4 regions of the Lederbergia ruris genome follow, and region 1 is predicted to be linked to each of the others. Evidence: riboswitches for the same ligand, from Rfam matches in the RefSeq annotation. Region 1 holds a riboswitch; each other region holds the start of a gene.
What was found. A riboswitch is a leader RNA that binds a small molecule or an ion and turns the genes downstream of it on or off. The one in region 1 is predicted to bind thiamine pyrophosphate.
Positions count from the first base shown of each region.

Region 2: linked by a shared signal. The riboswitch ahead of tenA (thiaminase II) and the one ahead of KI363_RS14375 (ECF transporter S component) in region 1 are both predicted to bind thiamine pyrophosphate.
Region 3: linked by a shared signal. The riboswitch ahead of KI363_RS06405 (ABC transporter substrate-binding protein) and the one ahead of KI363_RS14375 (ECF transporter S component) in region 1 are both predicted to bind thiamine pyrophosphate.
Region 4: linked by a shared signal. The riboswitch ahead of KI363_RS02880 (thiamine phosphate synthase) and the one ahead of KI363_RS14375 (ECF transporter S component) in region 1 are both predicted to bind thiamine pyrophosphate.

Region 1 covers NZ_BORB01000026.1:48,651-56,496, reverse strand. The annotation lists gene KI363_RS14385 (putative RNA methyltransferase) at 1-798, shown strand, start outside; gene KI363_RS14380 (methylated-DNA--[protein]-cysteine S-methyltransferase) at 833-1,339, shown strand; TPP riboswitch at 1,421-1,532, shown strand; gene KI363_RS14375 (ECF transporter S component) at 1,606-2,175, shown strand; gene KI363_RS14370 (ABC transporter ATP-binding protein) at 2,335-3,855, shown strand; gene KI363_RS14365 (energy-coupling factor transporter transmembrane component T family protein) at 3,830-4,645, shown strand; gene map (type I methionyl aminopeptidase) at 4,848-5,594, shown strand; gene KI363_RS14355 (beta-galactosidase) at 5,914-7,846, opposite strand, start outside.
Region 2 covers NZ_BORB01000034.1:29,100-36,945, reverse strand. The annotation lists gene tnpA (IS200/IS605 family transposase) at 1-189, shown strand, start outside; gene KI363_RS16600 (hypothetical protein) at 206-985, shown strand; gene KI363_RS16595 (hypothetical protein) at 996-1,721, shown strand; partial or broken gene tnpA (IS200/IS605 family transposase) at 2,052-2,414, shown strand; gene KI363_RS16585 (YxeA family protein) at 2,433-2,804, opposite strand; gene tenA (thiaminase II) at 2,925-3,611, opposite strand; TPP riboswitch at 3,721-3,824, opposite strand; gene KI363_RS16575 (hypothetical protein) at 3,938-4,225, opposite strand; gene mgtE (magnesium transporter) at 4,448-5,797, shown strand; gene srtD (class D sortase, LPxTATN-specific) at 5,955-6,557, opposite strand; gene KI363_RS16560 (cell wall hydrolase) at 6,829-7,269, shown strand; gene pflA (pyruvate formate-lyase-activating protein) at 7,592-7,846, opposite strand, start outside.
Region 3 covers NZ_BORB01000008.1:91,467-99,312, forward strand. The annotation lists gene KI363_RS06395 (zinc-dependent alcohol dehydrogenase) at 1-1,028, opposite strand, end outside; gene KI363_RS06400 (hypothetical protein) at 1,708-1,938, shown strand; TPP riboswitch at 2,000-2,109, shown strand; gene KI363_RS06405 (ABC transporter substrate-binding protein) at 2,214-3,197, shown strand; gene KI363_RS06410 (thiamine-binding protein) at 3,210-3,500, shown strand; gene KI363_RS06415 (ABC transporter permease) at 3,500-4,261, shown strand; gene KI363_RS06420 (ABC transporter ATP-binding protein) at 4,261-4,992, shown strand; gene KI363_RS06425 (TatD family hydrolase) at 5,385-6,164, shown strand; gene KI363_RS06430 (hypothetical protein) at 6,224-6,436, shown strand; gene KI363_RS06435 (YitT family protein) at 6,715-7,581, shown strand.
Region 4 covers NZ_BORB01000003.1:91,960-99,805, reverse strand. The annotation lists gene KI363_RS02905 (hypothetical protein) at 1-254, shown strand, start outside; gene KI363_RS02900 (hypothetical protein) at 462-662, opposite strand; gene KI363_RS02895 (ThiF family adenylyltransferase) at 1,765-2,778, opposite strand; gene KI363_RS02890 (thiazole synthase) at 2,775-3,548, opposite strand; gene thiS (sulfur carrier protein ThiS) at 3,551-3,751, opposite strand; gene KI363_RS02880 (thiamine phosphate synthase) at 3,779-4,381, opposite strand; TPP riboswitch at 4,483-4,591, opposite strand; gene KI363_RS02875 (glycerophosphodiester phosphodiesterase) at 4,786-5,640, opposite strand; gene KI363_RS02870 (NAD(P)/FAD-dependent oxidoreductase) at 5,814-6,929, opposite strand; gene KI363_RS02865 (sugar phosphate isomerase/epimerase family protein) at 7,120-7,846, opposite strand, start outside.

The sequences.
Region 1 (7,846 bases):
TCCATGAAGGTTGAGGAGCTTAAAAGCCTTGTGTGCACAGAAAATCATACGTTTGATTTTGCTAAACAAGGATATCTTCATTTGTTGCCTCATTCCATTAAAAGTCAATATGATACAGACTTATTTGTTGCGAGACGTAAGATCATAATGGTAAGTGACTTATATACCTCTTTTCATCAGGTTATGGCTAAGTTGATTCAAAAGCATGTGGATGTTTCTGAAGCTCTTATGATAGATTTAGGTTGTGGAGAAGGTTCTCATTTACAAAAGATTTTAGACGAATCCCTGAATCAGAAGTTTACAGGGATTGGCCTTGATATTTCTAAAGAAGGCGTGATAATGGCCGCCAAACATTACGAACAACCGATTTGGTTAGTCGGAGATTTGGCCTATTCACCGATCGCGGATCAATCGATTGACGTTATTCTTAATATTTTGTCCCCTTCTAATTATCAGGAATTTAAAAGGATTTTAACTCGGAATGGCCTAGTGTTAAAGGTCGTCCCTCGTACAAATTATTTAAAGGAATTACGCGAAGCTTTTTTTGTACAGGACGAAAAAAAGGAGTACAGCAACGCCGATACCATTTCTTTATTTCAAAAGCATTTCCAAGTTTTGGAGAGGTTTCACTTTCATGATACCAAAAAACTTACGAAGGACGAATTAGAGAATTTAGTTAGCATGACCCCGCTTTCATGGTCAGCAGATCCAGAACGAAAGGAAGCGTTTATGAAGCAAGAATCTTGTAACATCACGATTGATTTAGAGATTTTAGTAGGGAAGAACAACATTGAATGAGCGATGTTGTTTGCTCTTTTAAGGAGGGAAAAGGATGACAGAGACTATTTATTACAGTCAAATGGAAACTGAGGACGGGGATGTTTTCCTCGCTACAACCACGCAAGGGCTTTGTTATGTGAGTCCGCAAAATGAAGGTATGCAAGAATTAAAGAGTTGGTTGGAGCGCCATTATCCAGAAGCTCAATTAGTCAAAGATAAGGAAAAACTATCTTTTTACGAGACTCAGCTGCAAGAATTTTTAGATGGAGCACGTGAAGAATTTGCTCTACCCGTTGAATTGATTGGCACAGATTTTCAAAAAGCGGTCTGGACAGAGCTGCGAAACATCCCTTTCGGGGAAATCCATACTTATTCGCAAATTGCGGAAAGGATCGGTAATCCAAAGGCGGTTCGTGCGGTTGGAAGTGCCATCGGGGCCAACCCGCTTCTTTTCGTTGTTCCATGCCACCGAGTCGTGCGGAAAAATGGGGAAATGGGCGGTTTTCGTGGTGGACTTCCGATGAAGGAAAAACTATTGAAGTTGGAAGGACATGGATGATCTTTTTTATGGAAATATAATTAAATTTTACGAAACATTTGCTTTATTTTGAAGTCTATTGTATAGTAAGGCTAATTACATAAAAGTCCGTCCGGGTGCTTGAGGAATCAGGCTGAGATAGTAGCTATTATCCGCTACTGACCGTTAATCTGATCTGGGTAATGCCAGCGTAGAGAGTGATACATTTATCATAGGGCCCTTCTCGTCGTCTGTGCATTTTGAGACGGCTTTTTTGTATTTTCAAAAAAAGAGGGGGTTGAGGAAGGTTGAAAAAATTAAAATTTACGGATTTATTGATTACTGTCATGCTTGGGGTTGTTTTTGGAATTACGATGAAATTCTGGGATGATTTATATACCTTTATTAAGCCAATGCTGCCTATGGCTCGTCAATTAATTTACGGAATGTGGTTTATGGTCGGACCTTTTGCCTTTTTATTAATTCGGAAACCTGGTGTAGCTTTGCTAGCAAGTATTGCAGCTGCAGGTCTTTCCGCTTTTATTGGGCATGGGATCGAGGTCCTTATATACGGATTTATGCAAGGACTGGGAGCTGAATTGTTGTTTGCTGCCTTTCGTTATAAACGTTTTGGCATCATCGTCGCTGGGTTAGCAGGGGTGGCATCCTGTGCGGCTGGCTTCTTTTTAGATTGGTTTTATGGATATGCCAATTTGGAAACTTGGGCCCTGTTTGTAAAGTATGGATTGCGTGTTATTAGTGCGTTCCTATTCACTGGCATATTTGCGTATTACATTGTCAAAGCATTAGAAACAACAGGTGTGACCAATCTTATTCGCCCCGTTGCAAAAGAAGAATATACAGCACTTGATAAATAGGTAGAAAATACAGCTGTTAAAGAGAAACAGGGCTGTAAATCTGGGAGACGATCGATGATTGAACGTTAATAATGTGTCCAGAGCGATTGGGCGCCGAGTTCCAGCCCGTTAAGCGCAGATTTTCGTTAGACTGATAGATTAGAAAAAGGGAGTCGACATATGGAACAGCAACAGGAAACAAAGTCACTTGGTGTCACGAATCTTCGTTTGAAATTTCCCAATGAGCCTTCCTTCATTTTTAAGGATCTGTCTTTCTCCGTTGCACCGGGGGAGAAGGTTTTATTGCTAGGCCCAAGTGGCTGTGGGAAATCAACCTTGCTCCAAGTTTTGAGCGGAATTATACCTGATTCTATTGAAGTTCCCCTGAAATATGATTCGATCCAATTACCTGAATCATGGGGTTTTGTTTTTCAAGATCCAGATACGCAATTTTGTATGCCGTACGTGGATGAAGAGCTCGCTTTTGTATTGGAAAACTTACAGATTCCAAGGAGCGAGATGGATGGACGAATCAAAGAGGTGCTCGCGATGGTGGGATTGCAAGGACTTCCCATCCATACACAGATTCATGATTTATCGCAAGGCATGAAGCAACGATTGGCATTAGCTTCGGTATTATTACTGCAACCAGATGTCCTCTTCCTTGATGAGCCATCTGCCTTGTTAGATCCCGATGGAGTAAGCCAAATTTGGGAATCTGTTCAAGAAGTGGCGGCAGAAAAAACAGTGCTGATTGTGGAGCATAAAATTGACCAGATTGCGGATTGGGTCGATCGCGTCGTGCTTTTTAAGGATAATGGTGAAATTTTGGCAGATGGTCTGCCAGAAAACATTTTTCATTTCTACAAACAGGAACTGATTCAATACGGAATTTGGTATCCGGAGGTTTGGGAAGATTATCTTGCGTCCCCATCCTATTTAAGTTTAAAAAAGGCAAGAGGAGACGAATCCCCGTCTGCTCAACCAATGTTAGAGTTGGAGGAGTTTATCGGCTATCGAGGCAGTGAAGAAAAAATTCACATTCCAAAAGCGGCGGTTATTCCCGGGAGTTGGATTGCCATCATTGGAGAAAATGGCGCGGGAAAAAGTACGTTTCTATTAGCTTTAATGCAATTATTACGTACAACAGGCCAATATGTATTAGAGGGGAAGACAATCCAATGGAAAAAGCGAAAAAAGACATTACCGACAGGTTTATCTCTTGTTTTTCAAAATCCTGAACTTCAGTTTGTGACGAATTCGGTTGTGGATGAGCTCGCCTTTTCAGAGCGATTAAAAGGGGCAGAAGAAGATTCATTACGAAAAAAAGTTCAACAGCTTATGGATATGTTTCAGCTACCTACAAATGAAAAGCGGCATCCTTTTCAGTTATCAATGGGACAAAAGCGGCGATTAAGTGTTGCAACGGCCTTTATGTCAGGGGAAAAAATCTTGTTACTGGATGAACCGACATTTGGGCAAGACGCGAAAAACACCTTTATGATCTTGCGACAGTTGGAGGAGTTACGGAGAGAGGGGACGACGATCATGATGGTGACGCATGATGAGCAGATTGTGGAACATTTTGTCACCGAGGTTTGGACGATTGATCAAGGAGCATTAGTGGATGTTTCCAAACGAATTCCCCAACAGTTTAAGCGAAAGGAGCGATTACATGCAGGAGCTATTTACTCCAGTTAAAGAAACGTGGCTTTATCGTGTGAATCCTGCTGTAAAATTTGTTCTCTTTTTTCTTTTGTTACTCATCGTTCTCTTTCAGCGCAACCTTGCATTTGTTTTTCACTTAACACTTTTATATGGAATCCTTCTATACGGATGGAGCGGCTATTCTTGGAAGAAATTGGGCCTATTTTCCATACCGATGGTTCTTTCTTTTATTTCATCTGCGGTGACGATGACTTTATTTGGAAAAGGAGTGCACGTGTGGTGGACCTGGGGACTTATTAAAATCTCAGAAGAGAGTCTCAATTATGGTTTGTTATTGGGCTGCAAAACCCTTTGCTTTGGGATCATTAGTTTAACATTCTTATTAACCACCCGGCCGATCATGCTGTTTTATGCTCTGATGCAGCAATGCAAGCTTGCGCCAAAGTATGCCTATAGCTTTATTGCTTCCGTCCGGTTGTTGCCGATGATAGTGGATGAATTAAGGACTCGCTCAGATGCCTTAAAGGTAAGGGGCGTTCATTTTTCAAAGGGGATAAAAGGAGGATTAGCGCGTTTGCGCCTTTACATGATCCCCTTATTTGCTCAAAGCATCCGGCGTGCCCAAAGAGTCGCTGTTGCGATGGAAGCGAAAAGATTTCAAATGAGTGCAAAGCGAACATATTATTATCCTACTGTTTATACAAAAGTGGATATTGTATTTCTTACAGCTGTTGCCATCTCATTGTTCTCAGCTTATTTTTTAATGGGAATGATCCCGTACAAATCTCTGACAAAATGGCTACTCCCGGCGTTACCACTGTAAACTACAAGCAGGAGTGTGCATTTTTTTGTGGATGGTGGCTATATACAGTCTTTCCACATTTGTATTCATTGGCAATCAATATTAAAATGAATACAGATGTTTTAGAGGATGTTCAAAAAGGGAGGATCAAAAGCTACATTCGCGACCTTCTGTTTATCCTCCTTTTTGAACCCGCAGTTTAGGAAAATGAGGTGGAAAGACGATGATTACATTAAAAACAGAAAGAGAAATACAGTTAATGCATGAAGCAGGTAAACTGTTGGCTGCTTGTCATAAAGAGATTGCGAAGTTAATTAAGCCAGGAGTTACGACAACAGAAATAGATCAGTTTGTGGAGAAGTTTTTGGCGGACCATGGAGCCACTCCTGAACAAAAGGGGTATAAGGGATATCAATACGCCACTTGCGCGTCTGTCAATGATGAAATCTGTCATGGTTTCCCACGTGAAACCCCCCTTAAAGAAGGAGACATTGTGACCATTGACATGGTGGTGAATCTTAATGGCGCCTTAGCTGATTCAGCATGGAGTTATGCAGTTGGGGAAGTCTCTGAAAAGACGAAGAAGTTATTAGAAGTGACTAAAAATGCCTTAAATAAAGGAATTGAACAGGCTGTGATTGGCAATCGTGTGGGTGATATTGGTCATGCGATTCAGTCTTACGTAGAGCCACAAGGATTTTCCGTTGTTCGAGAATTTACCGGGCATGGAATTGGTCCGACTTTACACGAAGCGCCGCAAATTCTTCATTATGGTCCAGCGGGGAAAGGTTTGCGCTTAAAAGAAGGCATGGTCATCACAATTGAGCCAATGGTCAATGAAGGTGTCTGGCAATCCAAAATGGATAATAACGGTTGGACAGCAAGGACAATGGATGGAAAACGCTCTGCCCAATATGAACACACATTAGCAATCACAAAAAATGGTCCTTTAATCCTCACAGAACAATAAGTGAAAAAAAGTCACATAGCAGCTACATCAAGCTCTATGTGACCTTTTTGTTTGTTTTTGGTGAATTTCGGTTACATAGGGTGATTCTTAACGCCCGGAATGAGATGAAATCTTCAAAAGTGGTCATATAAAGCGATTCAAAGTGCCCAAAATGGAGGAGGAAATTGGAAAGTGGTCATATAAGCGGGTTCAAAATACCCGAAATAAAAGAGAATCTCCAAAGTGGTCATATAGGTAAGTTAGGAAATTTAAATACGCTTTCCGGTTTCGTTTAAAACCACAAAAGCAGCCGCTATGACGGACTGCTTTTTAGACTTTTTTACTCGGTTAAAATCATGACGTCATGCGCATCAATGGATACGGTTCCTTTGACTGTTTCTCCGGTGAGGAGATTGCGTTTTTGGGCGCTTCCCAATTCGAATTGGCTTGTTGTATCGTTATGGTTCATAACAAATAAATAAGTTTGATCTGCTTTTACCCTTTGGGAAACTTCCACACTAGGATCGGAAGCTAGGAGCGGTTTTATTTCTTTGTCCATACATAGATCCGCCATGAAATCCTGTAAGAATTTGCTATCGGGACTGGAGGCAATGTACCACGCTTCCCCTGCGCCGAATTTATTTTTGGTCACTACTGGCATCCCTTTGTAGAAATCATCTCCATATTCAGCGACAACCTCTGCTCCTTCAGGGTGGATGAGATCGAAGAGAATATTACATGGGTATTCTCCCTCTAAATGGTCGGTTTTCTCTTTGATGATGATGCGATTATACACATCTGGATGAAGAGCATCAATTTCTTCCGACCAAATGCCCAATAGCTTTCTCAGTTTTCCCGGATAGCCGCCTGTTGTCACGAGATCGTGTTCATCGACAATGCCACTAAAGAAGGTCGTCACAAAAGTACCACCGTCGGCGACGAATTTTTCTAGTTTTTCATGATAATTCCCTTTGACCATGTATAGAACAGGGGCAATGACAAGGTCATATTTGGATAAATCTTCGTCAACACCAATCATATCGACCTGAATGTTCTGTTGATAAAGGGCATCATAATATTTATGGACTTCCTTCACATAATCTAATGCTACGGATGGACCACTTGTTAAATCAATGCCCCAACGGTTTTCCAAATCAAAGACAATCGCTGTTTTCGCTTCCACGCGGGCATCAATGATGTGATCAGAAAGTTGTCCTAATTCTTTTCCTAAAGCAGCTGTTTCCCGGAAAACACGGGTATGCTCATGACCAACATGTTCGATCACAGCCCCATGAAATTTCTCTGTTGCCCCAATGGAACGACGTAATTGGAAAAACAGCACCGTATCAGCTCCGCGTGCAACCGCCTGATAGCTCCATAATCTCATCACACCTGGACGCTTAAGAGAATTATAGGCTTGCCAATTTTGTTGACTTGGTGTTTGTTCCATCAGCATGAAAGGCTTGCCACTTTTGAGCGATCTCATCAGATCATGCGTCATCGCTGTCATGCTGATGGGCGTGTCAATGGAAGGGTAATTATCCCACGAAACAACATCCATTTCTTTACCCCATTTGAAATAATCTAATTCTGGATAAAGCCCCATTAAATTTGTGGTAATCGGAATATCTGGAGTATGCTTACGAATGGCATCCCTTTCAATTTTAAAACATTCTAGTAAACTATCAGATTGGAAACGGCGATAGTCAAGAGAGATTCCCTGAAAGTTGGTACGGTTTCCATCCCATTCTTCACTCAAGGCGTTCGGTGGAACAATTTCATCCCAATCGTAAAAAGTATGGCCCCAAAACGCGGTATTCCAAGATTGATTCACCGCTTCAATCGACTGATAGTGTTCCTTTAGCCAATGACGGAAAGATTCCGTACAGTTATCACAATAGCAATATCCACCATATTCATTATTCACATGCCAAACCAAAACGGCCGGATGATCCTTATATCGTTCAGCTAGTTTTTCCGCCATTCTTTCTGAGTACTTGCGAAAGGTTGGGCTATTCGGGCAAGAGTTATGCCTTCCTCCAAACTTTCGCTTCCTGCCATTGTAATCCACCCGTAATACATCCGGGTACTTTTTGGCCATCCAGGCAGGATGTGCAGCAGTACTTGTTCCTAAACAAGTATAAATCCCGTTTTTATACAGGCGGTCAATTGTCGCATCTAATGCGGAAAAATCATATGTATCTTCATCGGGTTGATTGCGTGCCCAAGCAAAAACATTCAAAGTCGCAACATCTATCCCTGCTAATTGAAAC
Region 2 (7,846 bases), on a different contig from region 1:
CTTCCTACTTTCAGCCCAGCGGATGTCATGAACAAAGTGAAAGGAGGAACTTCAAAGATACTTCGGGAAGAATTCGCACACTTGAACAAAATGCCAAGTTTGTGGACTCGAAACTACTTTGTTTCAACTGCTGGTAATGTATCCAGTGAAACCATTAAACGATACGTTGAGATGCAACGAAAACGCTAGAGAGGGGACGAAATCAATGGGGAAATCGAATACGCCTAGTTATGTCCTTGAATTAGAACTTGATGTAAACAAGAAGGATGTTGTTATTCTCGAAAAGAAAATGCGAATAGCGAAAAACATCTATAATTCATGCCTTAGGTACGCTCTCAAACGTTTAGCTGAACTACGCTCAGACAAAGAATATCGTGAACTTGTGAAAGATAAGAAAGCTAAAGCTAGAACGAAACGGCTAAAGGAAATCGAACAGTCACACGGTTACTCTGAATACCAACTTCATGATTTCGTAAAACCAATACAAGCGAAGTATAAGAAAAATATCGGTTCCTTTGAAGCACAGAAGCTTGCCTCACGTGCATTCAATGCAGTAGAGAAATTGAAGTTTCGACAAGCACAACATGTTCACTTCAAACGACCTGAAGACGATATGTCCGTAGAGAACAAATCCAATGGTACAGGGCTTCGTTTTGATGGCGAATTTCTTCTTTGGGGAGAACAAACTCGGGTATCTAAGAAGAATCCTGTAAGTCAACCTACGAAAGGTGCTCTGAAGCTGAGGGGATTCGTGAAGCCAAATGATCTCTATGCTCAAGAATCCCTTAGTGACAGAACAAAATATTGTCGGGTTATTATGCGAGAAATCCGTGGGACAAAACGTTTCTTCGTTCAGCTGGTACAAGAAGGATTCCCTCCTGTAAAACGAGATAAAGACACTGGTTTAAAAAAACACCCTGTCGATAAGTCAGACAAACGGGTTGGCATTGATATCGGTCCATCCACCATAGCTACTGTTGGCTGAGAATTGCATTATGGATGCCAAAAAGCTTCGCCATATTGAGCGAAGAATGGATAGGTCGAAACGTGCATCCAATCCAGACAACTACAATGAAGATGGCACCATCAAACGTGGAAAAAAACTTTCTTGGAACTTTTCTAAGCGATACATGAGCTTGAAAGCCAAAAGGAAGGACATTCATAGAAAACTTGTGGCTAAGCGAAAACAAGCGCATGAAACACTTGCCAACGATATTCTTTTCCAAGGTTCGGATGTTCGAGTAGAAACCATGCGCTTTCAATCTCTTCAAAAGAAAGTGAAGAAGACGACTCGAAACAAAAAGAATGGTCGTATCAATAGGAAAAAACGGTATGGAAAGAGCCTATTGAACCATGCTCCTGCTATGTTGATAACGATACTTGACCGAAAACTTGGCTATCAAGGAAAATCGGTCAAAAAAATAGATACATATGCCACAAAAGCGAGCCAGTTCAATCATGGGACTGGTGATTATACAAAGAAACAACTCAACGAGCGTTGGAACAACATCCTAGGTTTTCCAGTCCAACGTGATATATACAGCGCTTTCCTTATTAGGAACACCAAAGATAGCCTAGATACCGTTGATGTGGGTCTTTGCAACACACAATGGGATGATTTTTTAGAACTGCACAATCGTGAGATTGCACGAATTCAACAATCATCAAGCAAGACACTCTACTGGTTTGTGAAGCCAGACAAAACGAAAAGGCTGCCGTAGCAGCCTAGGAATACAAAATCAAATTAGGTTGTCGCTTGGACTGACTGGCACCAAGAGAGTTCTCCTTAAACTCAAGTATGCGATAGTGAAGTCGATGTACGGTCTCTTTTGAGGCTAGGCATGTGTAAGCGAGCTATACGCCACGCGCTATCGTGAAAGACTTGCTAAATTCATCCAGTGCTTAGGATGCAAACTCAATCGCAAGGTTGATAAGGTACCTTTGAGAAGATGAAACGCTTGTATTCTTCGCGGCATACAGGCTGCAAGCCACCTGCTGTCTAGGTCGTGGGAACCCCACGTCTTTAGGCGTGGGAGCCGTCAGTTACGTATCAATTAGTGATTGTCACGAAGAATCGGCATACCTTTATTACAACGGAAATGATGAGGAAGTTTAAGCAGTTGGCCAATTTTCATTTCGAAAGGTGGGGATGCGAGGCTTTAGAAGTAAATGGAGAAGAAGATCACCTCTCTATTGTTTTTTCAGCAACACCCCAAGTTCAGCTATCACAGATGATTAATCACTTTAAGTTAGAAACGACGAAATCATGGAAACGAACTACGATTCACCATGATGCTGGTTTTTCACTCTGGAGTTCAGGATATATGCTAACAACTATAGGGAAGATTGGACATAATACTGTTCTTGAATATATTGTCGATCAAGGAAGAAAGGAAAATCCTTTAAACCATTGATTTAGAAAACCAGGCTCTTCAATTAGAAGATGCCTGGTTTTCTAGCTTTTCCCTTACCTCATCTGGGAGCTCTTCCCATAATACCTCTTCCCAAGTTTTGATATATTTTCCTTTCGAATCGACTCGGAGAAAAGCTAAATCCCGCAATTCCCCTCCAGCATAGAAGGTGACCGTTCGTTCTTTTCCCGATTCATCAAAACCGGAAAGCGTATAATCAAACCCGCCTGGAGAACGCGGGGTGCCTTTTTCCGTTATTTGAACGTAAATATCTTTCCTCGGAACAAGAGGATTAAATCGATCCGTAACCTCATTATGAAAAATGAGAGAGGCGGCCACCAAACTCCCAACGAGTATGAATATAGTAAGTAAACCAATGAGCCAGCTTTTCATTCGCTCCCTTCCTTTCTCCTTGTTTATTGCTAAGTTTAGCAAGGAGTTTCACAGAGAGCGATCTAGATTACTTACACATAAATTACATTTTTGTAAGGATTATAAGATTTCATACTTAGATCAGGGTTGAACTACTGGCGTTTGTTCAGATAGCCACTTTTCCTCCTGATAAGCCATCTCCCAAAAAGCTAGCTCATACTCTTTAGCGATGACAAACTGTTCTTTAATTTTCTCCTTTTCTGCCACGGTAGCAGTGGCAACGATATGATTCAATAAGTCGATTTGCTCTTGTGTGGAGGATTGGAACCATTCACTAGCATAGGTTTCAATCCATTTTTGGTAGATCGGCTCTTTGGGTGTCGCATGTTCGTATGTTTTTCCAATATCTGCATAAAGCCAATAGCAAGGTAGCATTGCAGCAATCGTTTGGGCAAAGCTGCCAGAAAGAGCGGCTCGATACAAATGGGATGTATAGGCATAGGCAGTTGGCGCTGGACGGAAGTTTTCCATTTCATCTTCTGTAATATTCAAGATTTTGGCGTGTTCCTCGTGAACGGTTAGCTCTGCCTGGGCCGTTAACTGGGCTTTTTTAGCCAATAATGCCGTATGGCTAAAGTCATCAGCCTGTGCAGCAGCCAGCGCGTGGACTTTTCCGTAATGTTTTAAGTAGTAAATATCCTGGAGAATGTAATATTTAAATTTTTCTAAAGGTAAATCTCCTTGGACGATCCCTAATACGAAGGGATGCTTCAAACTAAGCTCCCAGCTGTGTTCAGTAGCTTGTCTTAATTCCTCTGTAAAATGCATAAAAAAATCCTCCTCTAATTCATCATCGTTTCCGACTGACGGGAGAAGGGTGGTGTTTTTTCCCGAAAAGAATGCTCTGCGCTCGTAGCAAAACAAAGGGGCCTCTCAGGATAAAAATTTTCCACTTCCCTCCGCTGGTATTAACCAGTTCAGGTTCTAAGGGTCCTAAAGAATTCTTTAATCTCAGCCGCAATGGCTCCCCTAGCAGAAACAAATGATTTGATTTTTTGAAAAACTCATATCGATCTTAACATAATAAACCAGAATGTCAAATACTGGCAGAGACCGTGTGTAAAATAGCGTATGCCTTCCTGCTCATTCTGTATCTAGTAACCGGAGGCAGCAGAGGAAAGAATAAGTACAATCCAGAATCCTATTTTATATACAAACGTTAAGGTCCCTAAAATAATTCCTGTGATTGCAAATCCCTTTTTCACCGGGTTCCGCATACCGATAAATCCAAAGATGATAGCCAGTAGCCATAAAGGTAATGTAAACCAACCAATAAAAGGAATGACACCCAGAATAATACCAATAATTCCTAGTACCATTGCAGCTGTTGCAAGGCCGTTTGTTTCTTCTTTTTGAATAATTATTTTTTCTGTATTGTCCATAAACAACACTCCACTTCTCATAAATAAGTAAATTAAAAATACCATCCTTATCATAAGGTGTATTTCAGAATATTTCAATAGAATCAGAGAGATTAATAGTATAAATATCCTGGATAATATGTTTTGGTTTATATAAACCAACAATCGTCCAACAGCATGGAAATGGTTTGACTAAAGAAAAAAGGGGATATAGATGAGTATGGGAAGTAGAGGAGGGTTCGAATGTTAAGTGACAGGGAATGTGAGCAATTAGCCCTTGAAGTCGTTGAATACATGAATAATGAAAAGTTTAACGAAGTGAATGATCTTTTAAAAGAGAAGCATCCCTATAATTTAAGTGTGATCTTTCAAAGCTTACCAGAAAAATATAGAGCCCCATTTCTAGAGCATCTAGAGGATTCGATGATCGCAAGTATTATGAAGAAACTCAGTACAATGCAACAAATGGAAGCTTTGGGGAAAATTGGACCTGAGAAGGCTAACAAGATACTAACGCTGCTCGACGGAGATATTCTAGCCCATCTGTTAAAAGTATATCCAGATGCTCATTTAAAACGTTATTTATCAGGACTGGGAACAGAACAATCAGCTTTTATTCAGAAAAAACTAGGATATCCAGATGGGACTGCGGGGCGTTTAATGAGTAATCAATATATTGCTTTGCAAGAATCTCTAAATGTAGAAGAGGCAATCCTTAAAGCACGGGAATTAGCTTTTTACTCGGAAAGTTTACATTATATTTACTTGCTTAATGAAAACAAACAATTGACAGGTATCATTGCTTATAGAGATTTGGTTATAGCTGCACAAGATGAAAAGCTAAAAGACATTATGAATAGACAAATGATTTGTGTATCAGCTCTTACGAAACGAGCGGAACTTGCTCGGTTACTACAAAGGTATGATTTAAGTGCTTTACCCGTATTGGATGAGGAAAGTCGGCTTATTGGCGTCATCAAATTTGAAGATATTGTCAAGGTGCTCATTCATGAAGCAAGTGAGGACTACGGCAAGTTTTCAACGGCTAGTAAAGAAATTGATTTTCAGACTAAGCCATTAACAGCAACTCTTCGGCGATTGCCTTGGTTAGTTGCTCTTTTATTTATTGGGCTTGTTTCTGGAAGTATTATTGCGAAATTTGAAGGAACGTTAGAACAGGTCGTGGCGCTTGCCTTTTTTATGCCTCTTATTGCCGGAATGACAGGAAATACTGGTACACAATCACTGGCTGTTGTTGTAAGAGGTCTAGCTGAGCAAGAGGTTGGATTGAAAAAGGCGGCCAAGTTACTTTTACGAGAAGCATGGGCTGGAGTATTAATAGGAATCATTTGCGGGCTATCGATCGCGGTGATTGCTTATATATGGCAAGGAAATATATATCTTGGCATTGTTGTAGGAGGATCATTGTTACTAACTTTAATTATTGGCACCTTGGCTGGGACGATTATTCCCCTCCTATTATACAAATTTGGAATAGATCCAGCGGTTGCCTCAGGCCCATTAATTACCACGATTAACGATATCTTCTCTTTATTTATTTTTCCATTGCTTCTTTCTTTTTGGATAAACTAGTATAGTCCGGATGGAGCGCAAGTGTTTTCAATCCTGTATTTATCCCCTCTATTTTTTGCCGTAATGCTTTTTGTAAACAATCGTCGCTAACATAGTTAACAAGAGCCTTCCTCTTTAGTAAAAAGGGGAAGGCTCTCCTCAATGTCATTTCAAAACCTTATTCTTTATCCTTTAGGGGTGTGGCATAAAGGATATAACGATCAGGCGCATTTCCTATATAATGGAAAGGATAACAGGTCGTAACCGTGAGCATTTCTTCTTGGTATTCCTCGGGGTTGATCACAGTAAGGTCGTCTTCCGGAACAATCTCTGAATCTTGAATCGTATACTCAAATGAACCATAGGGCATTTCAACAATAAAGCTGTCCCCAATTTCTAATTCGCCAAATTGGCGGAACACGGTATCCCGATGACCGGATAACACGATTTGGCTTTCCTGTCCAGGGTAAGCTGTCCCCGGATAATGACCAACACCACGTTGTAACTCATCTTCTTCAACCCCCGCTACAATCGGCAATTCTCTGTCTAAAGAAGGGATTTTTAAAATTCCAATGACATCACCTTGATCTGCATGGAATTCAACAGCCTCTGTTTCATTGGCTTGTGAATTCTGTTGTTTTTGACTGGATGATGTAACCTTTTCTTTTGCTTCCTGAATCGCCTTTGCTTGTAATCGATCGGCTTGCCATATCTGCCAAACACTAAAAAGAATTAAAAAGCCACCCCCTACAATGAGCAGGAGAGGAAAGATTTTTTTCATCTCATGATCTTCCTTTCCACTTGAAATACAAATTGGTAAGAACAATATGATAAGTAATTATTTATATTATACCTGTTTATCGCCCTATTTGGGAGTGTAATTCCCCTATTATTTAACTTTTCAGAGATATTGGAAGAAAATGAAACCGGGGTCCTGTATATGCTTCACCAAGAAGGAAAGCCCTTAGTAGATAAGGATTTTAGAAATTAGTAAACCACTTGACATTTTTGCATGCCGTTTTTAATACATTTCTTGATAGGGGTGATGAAAAGTGGCGAGAGTAAAGTACAGAGATAGTGACATTGATTTAATTGCACGGATGATGCGGGCAGAGGCTGAGGGCGAAGGGCGACTAGGGATGCTTATGGTTGGAAATGTCATTGTCAATCGAACGGTAGCTGATTGTTTAGATTTTAAAGATTTAAGAACCATACGGGATGTAATTTTTCAAGTTCAAGGTGGAAATTACTCTTTTGAAGCAGTACAAAAAGGAAATTTATTTTACAGTCCAGCAAGAGATGTAGAGAGAAATTTGGCACGAAAAGTAGTAAAGTCTTGGGGACAACATCCTTCTAAGTATGCTCTTTGGTATTTTAATCCGTATGCTCCGTGTCCACCTACATGGTATGATCAACCATTTGCGGGGCAATATAAACAACATTGTTATTATGAGCCACAGGCTAATACATGCGAAAGTGCTTATAGGTATTAGCGACAGTTGTTACCTGTTACCCATATACACACTTCAAATTAAAAAGAGGCTGGGACAAAAGTGTTTTCACCAAAGAAAAAACCGAACTAGTATGATGCATGTCCCCGCTCCGGAAATATACTTCGCTTTCCGCGGGCGGCTGGTGAGCTTCCTCGTGCTATCGCACTCCGGGATCTCACCGATGCCTTTCCTCCCGCTGGAGTCTACGTATATTTCCTCCGCTAAGGTAATGCATTGTTCGGTTTTAGAGCTTATTTTTTTATTTTTGTCCCAGCCCCTTTTTTTGTTGCAGGAAATTATAAGTCTTTGGCCACTTTTTATATCATTTTCTTTGTAGAACCTGATCTTCATTTGTTAGTAAGTTGTAGGCCCAGTTTACTTTCTCCTCTGATGGTGTTTGTACACCCTTCAATTTATAATCTAATCCCATTGCCTCATATTTATAAACGCCTAATTGGTGGTAAGGGAGGATTTCAATTTTCTCAACATTGTTTAAGCTATGAATGAAAGTGGATAACTGTCGTAAATTATCTTCATCATCTGTCCAACCTGGTACAAGAACGTGGCGAATCCAAAC
Region 3 (7,846 bases), on a different contig from region 1:
GGGTCAAACTCATTATTTGTTATCCTTTTAAATAATTCAGGCATAAAATGGATGACTGGTGCCTGTCCCATTTTCAGATTAATATTTCTCACCCAAAATGCCCCCATCGGAAACACATTATAGTTGCCCCCGTAAACACCTGTTAAATGGACCGTTCCATATTTGCGCACAGCTTTTGTGGAAATTTGAATCGGGCCAAGGGTTCCACCTTGCAATTTTAATTTTTGTTCAAGAAACTCCAGGGGGGATTTTTTCCCGTCCATTCCTACACAATCAATGACGACATCTGCTCCTCCATGGGTGATTTCTTTCAAATGTTCCCCCATATCTGGATACTTTGTAAATTCAAAGACCTCCACATTGTTCATTTTTTTGGCATGATTCATTCGATAATCTAAATAATCAATCGCAATTACGCGCTTTGCCCCTTTCATCCAGGCGAATTTTTGCGTCATTAACCCAACAGGCCCGCAACCAAGCACGATAACAGTATCCCCTGGTTTGACTCCTGCATTGACTACACTCCAGTAGGCAGTTGGAAGAACATCGGATAAAAAAAGCAATGATTCATCTTCTAGTTCACATGATTCTGGGATCACAAAGGGAGTAAAGTTTCCAAAAGGGACTTTTAAATATTCAGCTTGACCACCTGGGTGGTTACCAAACTTCTCGGAATAACCAAAGTATCCTCCTGAATCGTAATGGGGATTCGCGTTATCACATTGGCTTTCCATCTCATGCTCACAATAAAAGCAATGACCACATGCAACAGTAAAAGGGATAATCACACGATCCCCCTTTTTTACCTTCGTGACTTCGGGTCCTACTTCTTCTACAATCCCCATCGGTTCGTGGCCAATAATGTATCCAGGAGGCAATGGGAAATTTCCTTGGTATAAATGCAAATCAGATCCACAAATTGCAGTAGATGTAATCTTGACAATCACATCATCTTTTTTCTCTAATTTTGCATCCTCTACTTCGTTCACCTGTATTTTCTTTGGTCCTTGATACGTGACAGCTTTCATAATGGCCAGGTCCTCCCATTTTTTTAGCATTCTTTGTTCCTTATGTTCAGCTAAGAAAGGAAATAATATACTTCGTTACTCGAAACCTTGCTTGAGTTATGATTTGCTGAGATGGTAAAAAACTAAGTACTTATAGCAGCCCTGATATTTTCCATTTCAGTTGTAATAAAAAAAGAAAAAAGGCTGGAATCACAGGGATAAAAAGTACGTTAACACCTATTAGTTGGAGAGGTTCACATGAGAACCCCAACAGGCTAAGAGGCATAAGATTATGAAGCTAAAGATAGTAAATCGTTTACTTGGAAGCTGAAATGGCGATTTCGTATAAAGGGAAACGCAAAATAATAGATAAGTTTACCGTAATGAAGGTAAAGCGATCTCGTGAATGGGGATGCGCCTTTTTTGTGCAGAGGTAGATTTTTGAATGCTTATATTGTGAAAAAAATGCGGAAATAAAAAGGGAAGTTAGAAAGCACCATCAAAAAATATTTTCACTTATGAAGTAAGATGAAACCTTACCAAATGGGTTTTCGTATACATTATAAAGGAATAAATGTATACCTTGAATGAAGTATCAAGAATCCTCTGGTAATCTCTGGAATTAATAGTAAAATGAACAATGTTGTCATAAACATCAATGAATAACGATTTAGAAAACAATGAGAGGGGTGAAAAGCTTATGGAAAGAAATATGACATTAAAAGATTGGATTATTACAATGATTTTGCTTGCACTTCCGATTGTAAATATTGTTATGCTGATTATATGGGCGGTAGATAAAGATGAGCCGCGTAATTTATTTGCTAAGGCTTATTTAATTGTCATGGCAGGAGCATTCGTACTTGTTATTATATTTTATATCATTATGCTAGTAATTATTTTTGCTTTTTCTGCCGCCTTTGCCTATTGAGAAGTCGTCAATCTGGCTTTAGACGAATAATCTGCTATAATAAAATATGAAAATCATACTATATGGAATGTAGGGGAACCGGTTATGCCGGTTGAGAGTGCATCCTTGAGATGCTGACCCTTAGAACCTGCCCTGGTTAAGACCAGCGAAGGGAACATGGATTCATTCATAATTAAATGATGAATGTTCTTTCAAGATGCCCAGGTTCAAACGAATTTGGGCATCTTTTTCATGTTTAGGGGTTGCATTTCTGGAAGAACATGGAGGGAAAAAAGATGAAAAAGTGGTTAGGTATTGCTTTAGTTATGGTTCTTTTGCTTGCTGGTTGTAGTGGAGCAACAGAAGAGAAAAGTGAGACAGGCGAGAAAAAGGTATCGATCGTGCTTGATTGGACACCGAATACCAATCATACGGGGCTATATGTAGCACGTGATAAAGGGTATTTTAAAGAAGAGGGCTTGGATGTCGAAATTATTCTGCCTGGTGAAGCGGGAGCGGACCAGTTAGTCGCATCGGGTAAATCTGAATTTGGCATTAGTGCCCAAGAAAGTTTAACGGAAGCAAGAGCCCAAGATATTCCGATTGTGTCGATTGGGGCAATTATTCAACATAATACTTCAGGTCTCGCCTCACCCGTTGAGAAAAATATTAAAAAGCCGAGTGATTTTGAAGGAAAGACATACGGCGGCTGGGGCGCACCAGTTGAGCAAGCGGTTCTGACTTCTTTGATGGATGCTGATGGCGGAGATTTCGATAAAGTTGATGTAGTCAATATGGGTGATACCGATTTCTTTACAGCCGTGCAAAGAGATATCGATTTTGCGTGGATTTATTATGCTTGGACTGGTGTAGAAGCGGAGTTGCGCGGGGATGATTTAAATATGATTTACCTTACGGATTACTCGGACAAGCTTGATTATTACACCCCAGTGATTTCCACGAGTGAGAAAATGATTGAGAAAGATCCCGATACGGTAAAAGCCTTTATGAAGGCTGTCTCAAAAGGGTACCAACTGGCAATCGATAATCCAGAGGAAGCAGCTGAGGTTTTGATCAAGGCGGAACCCGATCTTGATGAGGAACTTGTGCGCAAAAGCCAAGAATGGTTGGCAACTCGTTATCAAGATGATGCTGCGCGTTGGGGAGAGCAGAAGCAAGAAATTTGGCAGAACTATATGGATTGGATGTTAGAGAAAAAGGTCCTTGAAAAGGAAATCGATGTAAAACAAGCTTTCACCAATGAATTTTTACCCGAATAAGGAGGAAGAAAGATGGCGAATGCATTAGTAAGTATTCAAATTATCCCGAAATTAGCCAGTGGAGGGGATACTTATCCACTTGTGGATGAGGCGATCAAAGTCATTGCGGAATCAGGGGTCTCATACGAAGTTCATCCATTAGAAACAACGATGGAAGGTGATCTATCGTATATCATGCAAATCATTGAAAAAATGAATCAAAGAATGATTGAGTTAGGGAGTATCAGTATTATTTCTCAAGTAAAAATTGTCTATAAACCAGATGGGATTACGATGGGGTCGCTTACGGAGAAATATCGATAATGGGAGCGATTTGGAGGAAAGGGTGGAGACCGATGGCGGTTCTCCTCTTCCTACTTATGATCTGGGAGGGCGCTGTCCGACTTTTGAACACCCCTAGTTGGTTGTTGCCAGCTCCGAGTGCGATTTTACAGGAAGCCATAGCGGGATATGAGCGATTTCTTCCACATTTGCAATCAACGATTGGCTTAGCGGTGACAGGATTTTTACTTGGCTGTTCGATTGGGATTCTCGTTGCGGTCATTCTTCATTTGCTGCCGGGAACCCAAGAGGCGGTTTACCCGCTCTTAATTCTATCGCAAAACATCCCGATTATTGTATTAGCTCCCTTATTGGTCATCTGGTTTGGATTTGGTTGGCTTCCTAAGTTAATTATCATCACGCTTGTCTGCTTTTTCCCAGTCACCATTGCTGCCATGGGAGGATTCCGTCAAACTTCTCAAGAGATCAAACAATATATGTTAATGGCGGGGGCGACGCGACTGCAAATTTTCACGAAGTTAGAATGGCCACACTCTCTCCCAGCCTTATTTTCGGGCTTGAAAATATCAGCCACCTACAGTGTCATGGGTGCTGTGATTTCTGAATGGCTTGGTGCCAAAAAGGGAATTGGCGTTTATATGACGTTAGCTTCTTCCTCGTTCCGAACAGATCGAGTGTTTGTGGCGATTTTCCTGATTATGATTTTAAGTATGTTATTCTTTCTGTTGATCCAGCTTGCTGAAAAATGGCTGGTTCGCTGGACAAAAGAGGAGATGAAATAATGGGCACTCTTACGATCAATGGAGTATCCAAAAGCTTTCAAGAACGAAAAGTATTGGATCACATTCAATTTCAAGTGGAGGAAGGAGAGTTTGTGACGATCTTAGGACCTTCTGGTAGTGGGAAAAGTACATTATTTCAGTTAATTGGCGGACTTCTCGTACCAGAAGAAGGATCGATTATTTTAGATGGCCATGATATGACTGGAAAGCGTGGGGCGATTAGTTATATGCCACAACAGTCAGCTTTACTTCCATGGAGAACGGTTTTACAAAATGTCTTACTTGGTCAAGAGCTGCAAGGAAAGAAAGATGAGAAAAAGGCAAGAGAGATGATTAAGAAGGCGGGGTTGGCTGGTTATGAAGAGGCCCTGCCTGGTGCTTTGTCCGGAGGGATGAAACAAAGGGTGGCTTTTATCCGTGCTTTATTAAGTCCGCAATCCTTGATCTGCCTCGATGAGCCTTTTTCCGCTTTAGATGATTTTACCCGCGAAGAAATGCATGAATGGTTATTATCAATCTGGTCCGCTTACCGTAGGACGATTCTATTTGTTACCCATAACATCGATGAGGCACTGTTTTTGTCAGATCGTATTCTCGTGCTATCCACGAACCCGGCCCAAGTTGTTCATGAGCTATCGGTACCTTTCGTAAGGCCACGTCACCATGAACTACTATTAACGGAGGAATTTTTAGAAAAAAAGCGAGAACTGACGAGTTTTCTAAGAGGATAATGGCTTTATAGAACCGTTTAAACCTTATGAAAGCCAAAAGCGGGCATATAGCAGGCTTTATAGTACCCGAAAGACTGTTCAACGGTCGTAAGTGGTAACATAGGAGTCTTCATATTACCCGAAAATCTGATTAATGATCAAAAGTGGAAACATAGGGTTCTTCATAGTACCCGAAAAGCTGTTCATTAATTAAAGGTGGTCATATAAAGGGAGTTATAATACCCAAACAGTTATTATTCATTAAAAGCGGTAATATAGAAAGCTTTATAATACCTGATAATCGTTCATCAATTAAAACCGGTAATATAAATGTTCGAAGACTATTCACAGGTTTAAACGGTTTTCGATAAACTGGTGCTTTTTTGGAAGAAATGTAAAAGGAGGAGGGCAAAATGAATAGACAAGTGATTGATGCCCATCTTCATTTGGATCACTACAAAGAGAATGAAATCGAGCAAATCATCCGTGATTTGTCGATAGAAAGCTATCCAGCACTTATCTCTGTGTCCTATCATTTACAATCTTGTAAGCAAAATCTATCCTTGGCTAGAAAACATTCTCAAGTAAAACCAGCTTTTGGTTTCCATCCGGAGCAGAAATTGCCAACAGAGCAAGAACAGCAGTCATTATTTCAATGGATGGAAGAACATGTGGAAGATATGGTCGCAGTTGGGGAAATTGGCCTGCCTTATTACACACGTAAGGAAGCGCCTGCCTTGAAAATCGAGGGGTATATTTCATTATTGGAGCAATTTTTAGTGTTTGCAAAAAAGTGGAACAAACCCGTTGTTCTTCATGCCGTTTATGAAGATGCTGATCTTGTATGTGATCTATTAGAACAACACCATATACGCAATGCACATTTTCATTGGTTTAAAGGAGCTGATCCAACCATTGAGCGCATGATTCGACATGGTTATTTGATTTCTGTCACTCCTGATGTCGTGTATGAACCGGAAATCCAAGCGTTAGTGAAAAAGTATCCATTAGAAAAAATAATGGTCGAAACAGATGGACCTTGGCCATTCGAAGGTCCATTCAAGGGCATGATGACACATCCTCGCATGATTCATGAGTCCATTAAGGTGATTGCGGAAATAAAAAACGAGGACCTAGAGGGGGTTTACCAACAACTCTACCAAAACACGATAAATTTCTATAAATTGTACTAAAATGTTTCGTTGCACCTCCCATAAGGAAAAAGAGAACTAAACCAAGGGAGGGAAAGAAGATGAAGCATCAACCAACACAAGATAAAATTAATCGTGATAAAGTACTGAAGGAACGGAATGATCGTGACAAAGCATTTTATCAGGATCCAGAAAAACAAGCCCAACGTGATCAATTGGTGATGCCGATTGACGATATCTCGGATGACCTCGTTGAAAAACGCGAAAAAAATGAACAGGATAAAAGAGGAACTTTTGGAGAAAATGATGGATAAGTTTAAAGTCTAGGATTTCACTAGAGGGATGGAGATGGAATGAATCTTCATCCCCTTTTCGAGTAAATTATGCAGGTAAATCTCTTTATATAACAATCGTTGCCCCTCTGTATAAAGGCGAAGTATACATCAAGCCACAGGATGTAAATCAGAAAGGTGTGGCGATTTTCGTCACCATCCTAATTCTTCCCTCTTACTAAATAAAAATGATATCCTTGATAAGGAGTTATTCTCATCTAACATCAATGCTCAAACAGAAAAGGATAGGTGCATGCAGAATGAGAAATTCAACGTCAAAATTTTCCCGAGTTTGGGACTATATTATGGTCGTTTTTGGCGCCACATTAGTGGGACTAGCTTATAATATATTTTTACTTCCAGCGAAGATTGCGGCTGGAGGGATTTCAGGTGTTAGCACCTTATTCTATGAAGCCTTTCAATGGAATCCTGCGCTAGTGCAAGCGGCAATTAATATTCCGTTGTTTTTTCTAGGTCTTTGGTTATTAGGAAAAGATTTTGGGGTGAAAACATTAATTGGTACTATTTTTGTTCCGTTTGTAATTTGGTTGACACAGGGAATCGATATCAATCTTCATGAACCCATGCTTGGTGCCATTTATGGTGGGATTCTTATTGGGGTTGGTCTAGGAATTGTCTATCGAGGTGGAGGATCGACAGGTGGAACAGCCGCTATTTCTCAAGTGTTAAAAAAATACACCGGCTTATCGAGCGGTTTTTCCCAACTGATTGTGGATGGAGTTGTCGTTATAGCAGCCGCTTTTGTTTTAAATTTAGAACTTGCCCTATTCGCACTAATTTCGATCTATGTCACGAGCAAAGTCATTGATTTTGTCCAACTTCAAACATCCCCAACAAAGCTTGTGATGATTATTACGGAAAAGGAAGAAGAGGTACAGCAAATTATCCGGGAAGAAATTGATCGTGGCCTAACAAAAGTGAAATCATTAGGCGGGTACACAAATTTAGAACGAACGATGATTCTCTGTGTCGTAGAACAAGCAGAAGCGGTCTATTTGAAAAAAGTCCTACAAGAACAAGAACCATCTTCGTTTGTAATTTTCCTCAACGCTTCGGAAATTTTAGGCAGGGGCTTCTCGATGGAAAAAATCCATGGCACCAAATAACGGTAAACAAGCGGAATGCCATTAAGGGAGATGATAATAGGAAATTGGTACATTTTTCCTATAAAATGTGTTATTCTCCCTATAAGGTGTTCTCTTTTTATCCCCATATATCTCATTCTTCCTCACCATAGAAATTTACATTTACAATGCAAGTAAGCGATATCAATTCAAGCGGAATTTACTCGAATTGTTACTACAAGATCCGCAGAAAAGTTCTCGGGAATATATTCAATCCTTGTTCCATTTTATCGATTATATATTAGAA
Region 4 (7,846 bases), on a different contig from region 1:
GACATCTTAATAACGATGGAAATATTGAAAGGAAATTGTGGGGTTCTTCTTTAGTTATTGAGAAAAAAGCCGAGGGGGCAAAACGTACTGTTGCAGTGGGAAGTTACAAGTATCCAGAAGTGTATTCACGTGTATACTTCGAAGCAACATTTGGAATCAGATGGCTGGGAGTTACAATGAAAAGTGGTACATTTGAAGCTTATGTTGGTGGGACTTATGCAGGGAGCGTATATGGAGGATTAAGGGCTATATAAGTTTAAAAAATAATCATTATAGTGAGATTGTTTTAGAGTTTTTTTCTACAAACAAAAATCGAGTAGGAGAGGGTGATTAACCCTCGACCTCTCACACCACTTATCCCGACTTCTAAATTATTCCGACTTTATAAGTTAGCCATTAAAACCAAAAGGTCTTTATACGTTTTTGATGACTCATAGCTTAAAAGGTCGGAATAATTATTTTTATAATAAACCATAAAGACTTTTGATTAATTCATCATCATTCTGCCATAAAGTAACTTTCTGATTCTGTGACAGTGGATTTAGGCTACTTGTTGCTTTTTCTATAGCATCCCGTTTCATTTGTGTATCCGTATATGAATAAATCTTAATTGTTTCCAACTGTGCATCCCCCGACCATTCCGATAAGAGTACAAGCGGCATTCCACCGCGGTAAAGATACATTGCTCTGGAATGACAAAATATCTGACGGAGATCGTTCTTGTCACATGCTTTTGGCACGAAAAGGACTGGTTAGAAACGTATTTCAAGCAGTCCTTCAGCCCTAAAATAAGTATGAAGTTTTCTAAGTACCGTTACCACATAACCCATACTTTTTTGACGATAGTCAAACATGTCAACAATGAAACTGCGAATATCTGTTGGTAACACACTCTTTATAGAATGGTGTCCCTGTGTGAACAAAAATAGGAAGTACCTCTCGATAATGGATTTATATATCTTTTTTGTTTATAAAGACTTTCCATTCAAAACTACCAGTTTTGTACAACCTATTAAGGACTTCGAGACCTCATATACGCCAACGAAAGGTCTTTCGTGATATATTACCATTTAAAAATAGTTCCATTAAACCCAGGCTTGCCCTTATTCTTTTTAACCTTTTTATACGCTCTGTTTTGGTTGTCACGGTTAATGGCTTCCCAAACCAGTTCCGTCATTCTCCTATCTCTTCTTCCAAGTTCGCCCTAAAGCATACTACACGTTTCCTTCATATTTTCAGATTCCATCCTATCTTTTGGAAAACAGCCGTCTTTAGATGTTGTCTGTGGTTGCCGCATGCCTTATACCTCCTTTGGTTCCAAGATTCCTATTGTTCGATCCTTCGTTTGGTAGACTACTATAACCTCTGCTGACTTCTTACAATTCACAATATCATCACTGATATCGTTGTTCCTTTAAGGAATTCCTCCTCTTTTCAGTAACCCTTGTAAGAGCTCCCTGGGGAAGAGCTATAACCTTCCACCATGTAACTGCTGTATTTACTGTATGAAATTCGTGCAGTATTGGACTTTGTTTTGTTCGGCAAACTCGGCCATTCCAATTCAGCCTTGTATACATTTTCTATTCGTCAGTTTGGGATTTTGCCTTCGGCTTCCTTCAGATTCCACCTCGCGATGGACATCCATGCCGTCAGCTAACATTTCCTAATGTCAAGCCTGTAGTGGACTTTCACCACCAAGTTATAGCCCATGCTGGGCGCACCGACAAAAAATGCACCTCTTATTTGAGATGCATTTTGACGTTTTTAACCGAGTAATTTTGCTGTTAAAGCTTTAGCCTTTACAATATCCTTTGTACCATGTACCAAGATGCGTCCATCTTTAAAGAGTACCATGCGATGGTCAAGATATTGGCAAGCAATTAAATGTTCATTATAGATAAGTTTGCTAACAACTGACTGAATGGCAGTAGCTAGGGGCCTTAATTCTAGTTTTCTCATATGCGGAATCGTTAATTGTACCGTATCACGACCGCATAATACCGCAGCCCTCGTTTGACGATCGTCTGATAAGAAAGGATAGGTAGCCTGATCACAACAGCTTGGACAATTTGGACGCTTAAGTGTCGTCACATTAATTGCTGCATGTTCCCCTGTCCAGAGGTCAAACGATTTTAGCTTCAAATCTACTTCTGCTCCCACAATATATTGAAATACATTGGTAACTTGATGGGCGGCAACCACCTGAACAATCGGACTTATGACCCCTGATGTGTCACATGTGAGCGTATGGGGAGGAAGCGCATCTAGTAAACAGTGCAGACAAGGTTGATCCCCAAATCCAATCGGATAAATCATTCCATAACTCGCCACAATCGCCCCCATGAAAAAAGGGATATCTGCTTTTCTTGTTGCATCATTCACTAACAGTCTTGTCTCAATATTGTCGGTAGCATCGACAACTAACGTTTTTCCCTCTACTAGCTTCTCTACATTTTTAGCTGTCACATCCGCAATAAACGTTTCGACCTCTATCATGCTATTGATCTCACTTATTCGTTTCTTTGCGGCAACCGCTTTGGGTAGTTGATCTAGGACATCCTGTTCTTTATACAGTTGCTGCCTCTGAAGATTACTCCAATCTAAAATATCTCGATCGACAATGGTTAATTTTCCGACGCCAGCTCGAGCAAGCATTTCGGAATTCGCCGATCCAAGTGCCCCAGCTCCAATAATTAAAACATGAGCATCTTGGATTTTCTTTTGTCCTTCCTCTCCAATCGGTTGGAATAATTGCTGTTTTTCATAGCGACTATTCATGTAGGGAGTAATCCCTCCATCGGACTACTGGCTATCCCATAATCACGTTCCTCGATTCTGCCGGCTTCATATCCAATACGGCCCGCCTTAATGGCTAAATTCATCGCTTCCGCCATTTTCACAGGATCTTTCGCACCGGATACGGCTGTATTTAGTAAAACTGCATCCGCACCAAGCTCCATGGCATAGCATGCGTCCTTTGGTGATCCAATGCCTGCATCAATGATAACTGGTACTTGAGCTTGCTCTATAATTAGTTGCAAATTCAACGGATTCAAAATGCCTTTTCCCGAACCAATCGGGGATGCTCCCGGCATAATAGCATGAACTCCTAGCTCCTCTATTCTTTTAGCAAGAACGACATCATCCGAAGTATAGGTTAAAACGGTAAACCCTTCTTCAAGAAGCATTTCCGATGCCCTTAATGTTTCGACTGGATCGGGTAAAAGTGATTTTTCACAGCCAATGATTTCAACCTTTACCATATCGCATAAGCCAGAAGCCTTCGCTAATTTAGCCGTTCTCACCGCTTCTTCTGCTGTTTTCGCACCTGCCGTGTTTGGGAGAAGAGTGTATTGGGACAAGTCCAGCATTTCTAAAAAATTAGGTTGGGACGGTTCAAACACATTCATTCTTCTTAATGCGAAAGTTAAGATTTCCGCCTCAGAAACTTTAACAGCCTCTTTTTGTATTGCAAATGATGGATATTTTCCTGTACCTAATAAAAGTCTGGATGTAAAACTTTTTTCTCCTATTTTTAGTGAACTCATCTTCATCCTCCTCCTACAAAATGGATCATTTCTATTTCATCCCGCTCATGAATCGCACGTTGATATTCCTCTTTGGGAACAATTTCCCGATTGACTTCCACAATTACAACCCTTTCAGACAGTGTCAAATGTTCTAGAAGTTGTTGGACACTCTGGATGTTTTTTGGCAGTTGATAAGATTGTCCATTTAAAATAATCTCCATCCAAGATTCATTTCCTTTCATCAACTATTAATTTAGCGCTTGACAGGCATGATAATATTGTTCTGCCATTCTTGCAGGCTCGTGTGCTTCAAATATTGTCGACATGACCGCAAATCCTTTAATACCTAGTTTGGCTAAAGTTTGCAGATGTTCAGGCTTGATTCCGCCAATCGCATATACATCGATTGGTACTTGATCAGTGATCGCCTTAAGCGTTTGAACTCCTCGGGCTGGAACTCCTGGCTTGCAGTTTGTTGGGAACACATGACCATACAGCAGCCAATCAGCTGCAGAATGGCTTGCCTCGAAAGCCTCTTGTTCAGAATGAATCGATTTTCCAATTTGAAGATGTGGAAAATTATTTTTTACTTCTTGAACATCTAAACCATGACCCGGTAACTGCACCTTGGGAATATCCATCACAACCGCAACATCTACCCGATCATTGACCACTAACTTCTCTCTTTGTACTCCAGCTGCGATGACATGTTCAAGCAAGCGGATTTGTTCTCGAACTGTTTTCGATCGCTCTCTAATGATAAAGAAATCAACATACGGATCCATTTCAATCATATGTTGAGCTAAGGTATTAACATCCAAGCAGTCATTCGTGACAACCAATCTCTTCAATACAACCCTCCTTAACAATACAAAAACCACTTTCCAACAGTAGGGAAAGTGGTAGATGAAAAGCCCCGCTTACTCAGCAAAAGGCTGATCCATGACGGGTTGTTCGCTATTCCACACTTCCCTACGCAGGCACCAACCTGTTCAGGTTATAAGGGTATCAGAGTTCCACTCTTCTCTCAGTCCTTTTCAAGGATTCCCCTAGTGATTTTTTATATGAAATTATGATACTCACCAATATACTAGCATAAAGAATAACTAAATGTAAGGGGTTCAATATAGAGCCATTAATATGATACTTATTTTCTATCCCCCTCAAGAATTGATTTATTCAAACGTTTGTTCGATTACCAGTCTTTCTTCCAGATGTCACCGTTTATTTTAGATAAATAAATATAATATTGCTTCTAATTCATTTCCACTCCTGCCGGATTGGCATCGACAATCCATTTCGTATAATCGGTTATGATTCCATCTACTCCCAGGTTAAGGGCCTTCTGCATTTTTCTTGGATCGCGAATGGTCCAAGCCATTACCTTTTTATCTCTTTTATGAATTTCTTCCACATCTCTTGGTCGTAAGTAGTGAATGTTATAATTCACATAGGTTGCATAATCGGCAATGTCATCTAATTGTTGACTTGAAAGTGGATGCTCAGCTCTTGAAACAAGTACGGCCACTGGAATTTTCGGGAGTAACTCGTGCATTTTCTTCATCGATTCAAAATTCATAGATTGGATGATTACATTATTTGTATTATTATATTGCTCAATAAGTTCGGCAAGGATTTCCTCAATCCCTGCATTGGCTTCTGGCTCCTTAATTTCAATAATAATCCCAATTTGGTGGAGCATAGTGTCCAATAGCTCCTCTAGCGTAATGATTTTTTCCCCTTTAAAAGAAGCATTAAATTTGCTTCCCGCATCTAATTCCTTTAATTCTTCTAATGTAAAATTTCGAACATATCCTGACCCATTGGTTGTTCGGTTCACTTTATCATCATGAATAATAACAAGTTGATTATCTTTTGATAAATGAATATCCAGCTCAATATAATCCATTCCATGATCAACGGCCTTCTGAAAAGCAGCCATCGTATTCTCAGGAGCATAACCTGAGGCGCCACGATGGGCAACACTTATCGTCCCTTGCAATTCAAAACTGGTATTTGGCTTTTCTGTAAAACCGATTAGGAGAGTGAGACTCGCAATTCCAATGATTGCAAGCATGTATGCTTTAAGTGCTCTTGGTGTGATTCTCATGAAACTCCCCCTACCCTTTATTTGTAAACGCTTTCTAATATTATTGTATCATATTTTTCGCCAAAATGCTCCACTCTTTCAATAAATTCCCTTTAAAATAAGCCTATTTTTTTCTACGAAACTCCGTATCTTTTTGCAAATGAAGCGACCAAGGGAATCAGCCCAAGGTTCGCTTAGTTGAATGCATTTAACACAGAATAATGTTCTAATGAGATATCCAACTTTTCATTCTGTGCCAGTTTTGCTAGCTGAGCACCGAGATAGGGGCCAACGGTTAAACCGCTTGAGCCAAGTCCGTTTGCGAGATAAATCCCTTCATAATCGGGAAGCGCCCCGATGATAGGTAAGAATCCAGGTGTAAAAGGCCGAAACCCCACTTTCACATCAAGGAAGTAACTTTGTGATAAACCTGGTGCTACTTCTAAAGCTTTTTCAAAAATTTCATGCATACCTGAAACAGTCGGAGTTACATCAAAACCTGTATGATTTTCGTGTGTAACACCTACGGCGATTCTTCCATCAGAAAATGGCACCAGATAATGAACCCCTGGGGGCATAATAACAGGCCAATCTTTTGTGCTCTCATTTTTTACTTGCATATGAATAATTTGGCCCTTTTGAAAATCAACATTCATTTGAATATCCAGCGGTTCCAATAATCCCTTCGCCCATGCCCCGTTTGTCACCAAAACAGCATGACAAAGGAATTCCATTTCATCTACACGAACACTGACGATTTTCTTTCCACTCACTTGTAAACGGGCATTTCCTCGTACAATCGTCGCACCATTTCTCTCTGCCGCTCGTAATAACGCATCGCGAATGGATCCACCATCAACGCGAGCTGCTCCACTTACATACACGGCCCCATATCCATCCGCAAGTGGCGGGAACATTTTTTTCGCTTCTTCTGCTGTTAAGAGCTGCACATCGCCAATCTCTGGTGCATCTTTTCGTCGCTCGATCGCTCTCATCTGCATTGCTTGTAATTTGTATGGATCCGTATGTATACTTAGGGCGCCAACTTGAGCATAACCAGTGTCGGTCTCCCCTTCGTTTTCAAGTTCTGTAATCAATTGTGGATAATAAGTCGCTCCAGACTTAGCAAGCTGATACCATGCTTGATTGCGACGCTGAGATAACCATGGGCAAACAATTCCAGCTGCTGCCTGTGTCGCTTGTCCTTCGTCTTTTCGATCAATGACCGTCACATCAGCCCCTGATTTGGCTAAATGATACGCTGTAGAAGCACCAAGAATCCCGGCGCCAACGACGATATATTTTTTCATAAGAATATCCTCCTGCCCCAATTTTAAAGGTTATGGAGATGAGATATCAAGAGGGGCGGCTATCTATTTTTTGACCTGGACGGTCAAATTCCTAACAGAAAAGAAAGAGATATCCGCGAGGCAATCTTCTTTTGCCTTTCGAATATCCCTTCTACATTTAAATATACCTTTTGGGCAATCCTCTATTAATTTACGCCCACCACATCTCGGCTGGCTGTTCTTTAATTAAGACGGATTGCAGGTTGCTAACTGCGCGTTGGAATCCCTCTTCAATAGACATAAGTGGATCTTCATGTTCAATCGAAACAACATAGTCATAACCATATAAACGAAGGGCACTCATCATATCAGACCATTCTTTCACATCATGACCACAGCCAACAGAACGGAATGTCCATGCTCTTGTTTGCATTTTGTCATAGGGTTGCATATCTAAATAACCATGCATGTTTAGATTATCTGGATCAATGTAAGTATCTTTTGCATGGAAGTGATGGATGGCATTTTTCTCACCAAGAATTTTGATAGCAGCTACTGGGTCAATGCCTTGCCACCACATATGACTTGGATCGAGGTTCGCCCCAATTGCATCAGAAGTATTTTCTCTCAATTTCAATAAAGTATATGGAGAATGGACTAGGAAACCGCCATGAAGCTCAATGCCGATTTTTACGTTATGTTCTTCTGCATATTTGCCAATTTCCTTCCAATATGGGATAAGCTTTTCTTCCCACTGCCAGTTATAGACATCCAAATATTCTGGTGGCCATGCAACTGTAGGCCAATTCGGTTGTTTTGCACCTTCATGGTCGCCAGCTGTTCCTGAGAAAGTATTCACAACAGGTACATTCATTAATGATGCCAGTTTAATAGTTTTTCTCAAAGTTTCATCTGCTTCTTTTGCAACTTCTTTATTA